Regions from separate parts of the Pradoshia eiseniae genome, predicted to be linked through region 1. Evidence: a T-box and tRNA genes for the amino acid it is inferred to sense, from the RefSeq annotation. Region 1 holds a T-box; the other holds one or more tRNA genes.
The links. A T-box is a leader RNA that pairs with one kind of tRNA and senses whether it is charged. The one in region 1 lies ahead of tyrS (tyrosine--tRNA ligase), so its partner is inferred to be a tRNA-Tyr.

Region 1 (3,388 bases):
ATCTTCTTCAATCTTTTGTGGCTCAGTAGTCGGAGCATAGCGTTCGATAACCTCACCTTTTTCATTAATAAGGAATTTCGTGAAATTCCATTTAATTTGCTTTCCGAGCAGGCCTTTTTGCTGCTGGGTTAGGTAACGGAAGAGGGGGTCCGCTTCATCTCCATTGACCTTGATTTTCGCGAACATGGGAAAGCTGACCCCATAGTTCAGTTGGCAAAACTGTGTGGTCTCCTCAATATTGTCGTATTCTTGATTATTAAACTGATCACATGGAAATCCGAGGACCTCAAAACCGTCTTCATGATATTTCTCATACAATTCTTGCAGCCCTTTGAATTGGGGAGCCAAGCCGCATTTGCTGGCAGTGTTAACAATTAAAAGTGGTTTTCCTGCATACAAATCCAGTGGCTGCATCGATCCGTCTGTTTTCTTCACTTGGAAATCATAGACTGTTTTCATGCAAATCCTCCTATTAAATTATATCGTGTACGATTTAATTATACAAAATTTGGTTGTTACAAGCGAATAAAACGGTTTGATTGTTTCATTTCTATTCAAAAGAAGAGGCAGAAAACTGTGTGTTTTTTTGCCTCTTGTATATGACTTATCTGACTAGCTTCGCGAACCTCTTCTTTCCGATCTGGATAACATCGCCATTATTAATTGAATCATCCAGGCACTCAGTTGTCAGCTTTTCACCATTAAGGGAGACGCCGTTTTGTTTAACCAAGCGGATGAATTCGCTCTTGCTTTTGACCAGCTCATGCTTAATCAGGAGCGGGATAATATGGCTTATGGATTCCTGGGTATCTGTCAGCTGAATGCTTGGAACCTGGTCTGGCAGCTGTTTCTTGCGAAAGACGGTTTCGAAGTATTGCTTCGCGTTCCTCATTTCTTGCTCGCCATGGTAGAGGGTAGTGATAATTTCAGCAAGTTCGACTTTAATGTCACGAGGATTTTCGCCTTCCGCCAAGCGGAGCTTTATGGCCTCAATTTGTTTCGGAAGCTCATCAGTCGCTAATTCGAAGTATTTGATAATGAGTTCATCCGGGACCTCCATGATCTTCTTGAACATTACTTCTGGTGCTTCGTTGACCCCGATGTAATTTCCCAGGCTCTTGCTCATTTTCTCCTTGCCGTCTAATCCTTCTAAAAGCGGCATGAAGATGGCGATTTGTTTTTCCTGGCCGAAATGTTTTTGCAATGTCCGTCCCATGAGGATATTAAATGTCTGGTCTGTGCCGCCAAGTTCAATATCGGCGTTCAATTCAACGGAATCGTACGCCTGCATGAGCGGGTAGAAAAATTCATGGATGCCGATAGGTACTTGGTTTTGGTAGCGATTTTGAAAATCATCCCTTTCCAAAATGCGGGCAACAGATGTCGTCGCGGCTAATTTAATCACTTCTTCAAAGGTCAGTTTAGACAGCCATTTACTGTTAAATTGCACGCTTGTCATCTTTTCATCAAGCACCTTAAAAATTTGCTCGCAATATGTTTCCGCATTCTCCTTCACAACTTCATCACTGAGAGCGACACGGCCCTTTGCCTTCCCGGTCGGGTCACCAATTCGGCCGGTGAAATCGCCAATGAGGATAATGGCATGATGGCCTAAATCCTGCATTTGCTTGATTTTACGGAGCACGACGGCGTGCCCCAGATGAATGTCTGGAGCAGAGGGATCAAGGCCGAGCTTGATGACCAGCGGTTTCTGCTCCTTATAAGATTTCTCAAGCTTGGCGAGCAGCTCTGCTGTGTCGACAATGGTCTCTGCGCCTTTTTGGATGATTTCCAGTTGTTCCTCAGGTTTTAAAAACATACGAACATCTCCTTGTAATATTAATTGAATTAATATAGCAAGCTCTATAAGAGTAAAATAAAAACGCCCTCTAGGCTAAAAAGCCTAAAGGGCGTGTCTAAACGCGTTACCACCTTTATTCAAGAGCTGCTCACACAACTCTTCTCCATAGGTACGGCCAAAATGCGATACCCTTGCCATGATGACGGATGCTTTCCCCGGCGTAGCCTACTGTTCGTTCGGTACGCAGCTCCGAGATGTATTCACTCTAACTTTTCCTTGCGCCTCTCAGCAACCGGCTGCTTTCTGTAAGTTCCTTTTAGAGTTACTCGTTCTCTTCAACGCTTTTACTCTTATACTCCGATATGTAATAACAAATCTTCGTTATGCAGATATTAACAATAATTAAACCGCAGTGGGGAGGAAAAGTCAATTGAATTTTCTGTATTTTACGAAGAGATATTGGAGAGCTGCTATTGTGGTCTTTTTATAAGAATAACTCCATCTCTGAATCCTTGTCCTTAAAACCCATTTTCTTATATAGATGATAGCCATCTTGTGTTGAATGCAGCCAAATACGTCCTACACCTAGCATACGGCAATCTGAAATACATTTTTCTAATAAGGACCGAGCAATACCGTGTCCTCTATATTCTGGGAGGGTATACATATTCATTATGTAGGCTTCTAATCCACTGATATTTTCTCCTTGAGGAGGTCTCTCGAAAAAGACAAGACCGCTCATGGCTGCCATTTTGCCCTGAACCTCAGCTATCCAGGCAGAAAAACCGCCATTAGCTAATTTCTTCTTGAAATAATGCTGGTTTGCCTGAAAAACCTTAGAATGATTTTGACTATTTACATCGCCTCCTGCGGTAAGTAGTTCAATCCTTAACTCAGTCAGGGCATTAACATCATTCAGTCCGGCCTTTCTAATCAGCCATTCATTCATTTTAGCGCCTCTTTTCTTTATTACTTAGTAGCTTCTATGCACCAATGCATCCCTTTTTGATGGAGTTCGATTGGTTGAAACAAATGATTGGATAACCGTTTTTCAATCTCTTCTATATGGATTAAATGGAAGTCTTTCGTTCTTTCCATCTGTTCCATTTGGGATTTATCAGTGATAGATAAAAAGAGTTTTCCGCCTGATTTTAATACTCTATGAATTTCTGAAAGGCCTCGATCAATGTCAGTCCAAAAGTAAATAGTATGGACGGAGAAGACCGTATCAAAGGTGGATTCTTTATAAGGCAAGAACAGGACGTTTCCTTGCTGTAATTCCATAATCCCATCCTCAATAAATTTTTTATTTAGCTTTACTGCTTCCTTGATCATGTCCTCTGACAAATCTATTCCATATATCTTCCTGACTTTTTTGCTTGAGGCAATTCGATTTAAAGTAGCACCATTCCCGATGCCAACTTCTAAAAGCGCCTCATCAACGCCTGGGTCCAATAAATCTATAGTCCAGAGATTAATCTCATCATTGCCTTTTTGCATATACTTTCCTACCCATTTAGAAAGAGGGCCTTTAGGATGTTTTAGCTGATTGCCTAGCCATTGCTGGAACATGGTATCTCTCCTTGT
Region 2 (3,388 bases), on a different contig from region 1:
TAGATAGGTCCGAGGTGGAAGTGTGGTGACACATGGAGCTGACGGATACTAATCGTTCGAGGACTTAACCAAGAACAAAACGCACACTTTGCATGAACAAACATTATCCAGTTTTGAGAGAGTGAAAAAAGTTTAAAAAACTCTTGACCAAAGTCAGAAATGATGTTAGAATAATAAATGTCGCTGACGAAGAAGTCTGGTGGCGATGGCGAAGAGGTCACACCCGTTCCCATTCCGAACACGGAAGTTAAGCTCTTCAGCGCCGATGGTAGTTGGGACTCACGTCCCTGTGAGAGTAGGACGTCGCCAGGCAATATACAATTATTCCGCAGTAGCTCAGTGGTAGAGCATTCGGCTGTTAACCGAACGGTCGTAGGTTCGAATCCTACCTGCGGAGCCATAATGGAGAGCTGTCCGAGAGGTCGAAGGAGCACGATTGGAAATCGTGTAGACGGTCAACGCTGTCTCAAGGGTTCGAATCCCTTGCTCTCCGCCATTATTAACTTGATAAAGGCCCCTTGGTCAAGCGGTTAAGACACCGCCCTTTCACGGCGGTAACACGGGTTCGAATCCCGTAGGGGTCACCACTTATTATATGGAGGATTAGCTCAGCTGGGAGAGCATCTGCCTTACAAGCAGAGGGTCGGCGGTTCGATCCCGTCATCCTCCACCATAAAAATTTAGTATCACATTCCCATTGGCGCGGGGTGGAGCAGTCTGGTAGCTCGTCGGGCTCATAACCCGAAGGTCGCAGGTTCAAATCCTGTCCCCGCAATTAATGTGGTCCGGTAGTTCAGTTGGTTAGAATGCCTGCCTGTCACGCAGGAGGTCGCGGGTTCGAGTCCCGTCCGGACCGCCATTTATATTGATGGCTCAGTAGCTCAGTCGGTAGAGCAAAGGACTGAAAATCCTTGTGTCGGCGGTTCGATTCCGTCCTGAGCCACCATTAATAATTAAACAATTAAATGATCTATGATATAATCTAACGTATCATGCCGGTGTAGCTCAATTGGTAGAGCAACTGACTTGTAATCAGTAGGTTGGGGGTTCAAGTCCTCTTGCCGGCACTCTTCATAACGGAGGGGTAGCGAAGTGGCTAAACGCGGCGGACTGTAAATCCGCTCCTTCGGGTTCGGCAGTTCGAATCTGCCCCCCTCCACCATTCTAATAGGGGCATAGTTTAAAGGTAGAACAGAGGTCTCCAAAACCTCCAGTGTGGGTTCAATTCCTACTGCCCCTGCCAAAATATGGCGGTTGTGGCGAAGTGGTTAACGCATCGGATTGTGGTTCCGACATTCGTGGGTTCGATTCCCATCAGCCGCCCCATTTATGCTTTGGGCTATAGCCAAGTGGTAAGGCAACGGACTTTGACTCCGTCATTCGTAGGTTCGAATCCTGCTAGCCCAGCCATCTTTAATGCGGAAGTAGTTCAGTGGTAGAACACCACCTTGCCAAGGTGGGGGTCGCGGGTTCGAATCCCGTCTTCCGCTCCAGACATTCAAATCATTGGCGGCATAGCCAAGTGGTAAGGCCAAGGTCTGCAAAACCTTTATCCACCGGTTCGAATCCGGTTGCCGCCTCCATTATTATGCCGGTGTGGCGGAATTGGCAGACGCGCACGACTCAAAATCGTGTTCCGTGAGGAGTGTCGGTTCGACCCCGACCACCGGTATCAATTGACAGTATGCCATAGCTGTCAAAAAAAGTTCTCAGCATTAGTTGCTGGGAACTTTTTTATTTTCCTACTATATTAAAGTGACGATCCGTCATTTACTTTAATACATAATGGAACTAAAGAACATAACTTAAAAAGGGTCAAAAGATGATGGTGAAGAATATCTATAGGTGATCGAGTATACAGCTCAGTGCCAGTTAGATTTTATGCTCATCTGCTTCTTTAAAAGTGTAAGCATTCAGTTCACGCTCAAGTCTATTAATTAGTATTATTTTGTTTGCTATAATGGAATGCACTAATTAACAAGAAATTCCTTGCCAGATGTTATTGACATCGATGAAAAATATCGGTATATTGACATAAGGATAAGTGATTATTCTTTGAACAATAAGTTCAACTTAATAATATGCCGGTGTGGCGGAATTGGCAGACGCGCACGACTCAAAATCGTGTTCCTTACGGAGTGTCGGTTCGACCCCGACCACCGGTATCATTAGACAGTATGCCAAAGCTGTCAAGCAAGGTTCTCAGCATTTTATGCTGGGGGCCTTTTTTTCTTTTCTGAATATGATTGAATAGGCAAAATCGTGTCCATCATATCGGGATATCTGGAGGGGAATAACGTGAGAAGAGAGGGTATTTAACTAATGATGTGCTTAGAATGATTAATGCTAAATTTACAGACTAAGGAGCGTAAGTGAGGTTTGAGAAGGGGGAAGTAGTTGCGAGATTCATAATCTCGCAACTATAGAGCAGCATCTGAAGATAGACATATATGATTCATTATCTAAATGGTCACTATTTTATTATAGTAATTTCTTATGAGCTAATGCAAAGCAAGAGCAGGTATTATGGCTACTTGCTTATTAATTTGCATTATTTTACCACTATAAAATACTATTGTATTAGTCAGAGGAATCTGTTATTATAACTTTAATTTAATTGAGAACCTTTAAAGACAGTCCAGAGAGGCTGACAAGGTGGGCGGATCTATAGCTTGGAAACTGTATTTGTACACATATAATTTATAAATGTGTAAAAATGCGGTGTTTTCTGGCATTTACCACTTGTCGCGTTGAGGCAAGTGGTTTTTTTTGCTCACCAAGACTAATAACTTGGGAGGAAACAAACATGCAATTAAAAGACAAAGATTTTTCGTTTCAATCTGTACCTAAAGCGAATCGCAACAGCTTCCTCAAAATGCTTGTTGTTATGCTTGGATTCACATTCTATTCAGCAAGTATGTGGGCCGGTGGATCATTAGGGGAAGGATTAACATTTAGTCAACTAATGGGTGTCATTTTACTGGGCAACCTTCTATTAGGAGCGTTCACCGGAGCATTAAGCTATATAGCAGCGCAAACGGGCTTATCTACTCACTTACTGGCACAATATAGTTTTGGTAAAAAAGGAGCTTATATCTCTTCATTCATGTTATCAGCAACACAGGTCGGATGGTTCGGCGTAGGACTAGGAATGTTTGCATATCCGGTTTCTAAATTAACTGGCCTTCCACTTGTCCCTATTGTCATCATTACAGGGATTTTAATGACAGCCACTGCTTATTTTGGTATGAAAGCCTTAACGATATTAAGTTTTATTGCTGTACCGGCTATAGCGATATTTGGTTCAACGAGTGCTGGAATGGCCATCACGGATATGGGCGGAATGGATGCACTTAATGCCTATAAACCGGATACTTCCTTAACATTA

Region 2: it has a tRNA-Tyr gene. The T-box ahead of tyrS (tyrosine--tRNA ligase) is inferred to sense a tRNA for this amino acid. The anticodon was not compared.

Annotation. Positions count from the first base shown of each region.
Region 1 is NZ_PKOZ01000007.1:143,860-147,247, reverse strand. It holds gene CYL18_RS12905 (glutathione peroxidase) at 1-459, opposite strand, end outside; gene tyrS (tyrosine--tRNA ligase) at 605-1,819, opposite strand; T-box leader at 1,904-2,149, opposite strand; gene CYL18_RS12895 (GNAT family N-acetyltransferase) at 2,286-2,750, opposite strand; gene CYL18_RS12890 (class I SAM-dependent methyltransferase) at 2,771-3,388, opposite strand, start outside.
Region 2 is NZ_PKOZ01000025.1:12,773-16,160, reverse strand. It holds rRNA gene rrf (5S ribosomal RNA) at 196-312, shown strand; tRNA gene CYL18_RS18410 (tRNA-Asn) at 326-400, shown strand; tRNA gene CYL18_RS18405 (tRNA-Ser) at 405-496, shown strand; tRNA gene CYL18_RS18400 (tRNA-Glu) at 513-587, shown strand; tRNA gene CYL18_RS18395 (tRNA-Val) at 598-673, shown strand; tRNA gene CYL18_RS18390 (tRNA-Met) at 702-775, shown strand; tRNA gene CYL18_RS18385 (tRNA-Asp) at 783-859, shown strand; tRNA gene CYL18_RS18380 (tRNA-Phe) at 871-946, shown strand; tRNA gene CYL18_RS18375 (tRNA-Thr) at 995-1,067, shown strand; tRNA gene CYL18_RS18370 (tRNA-Tyr) at 1,079-1,162, shown strand; tRNA gene CYL18_RS18365 (tRNA-Trp) at 1,170-1,243, shown strand; tRNA gene CYL18_RS18360 (tRNA-His) at 1,251-1,326, shown strand; tRNA gene CYL18_RS18355 (tRNA-Gln) at 1,336-1,410, shown strand; tRNA gene CYL18_RS18350 (tRNA-Gly) at 1,419-1,493, shown strand; tRNA gene CYL18_RS18345 (tRNA-Cys) at 1,509-1,583, shown strand; tRNA gene CYL18_RS18340 (tRNA-Leu) at 1,591-1,672, shown strand; tRNA gene CYL18_RS18335 (tRNA-Leu) at 2,084-2,165, shown strand; gene codB (cytosine permease) at 2,807-3,388, shown strand, end outside.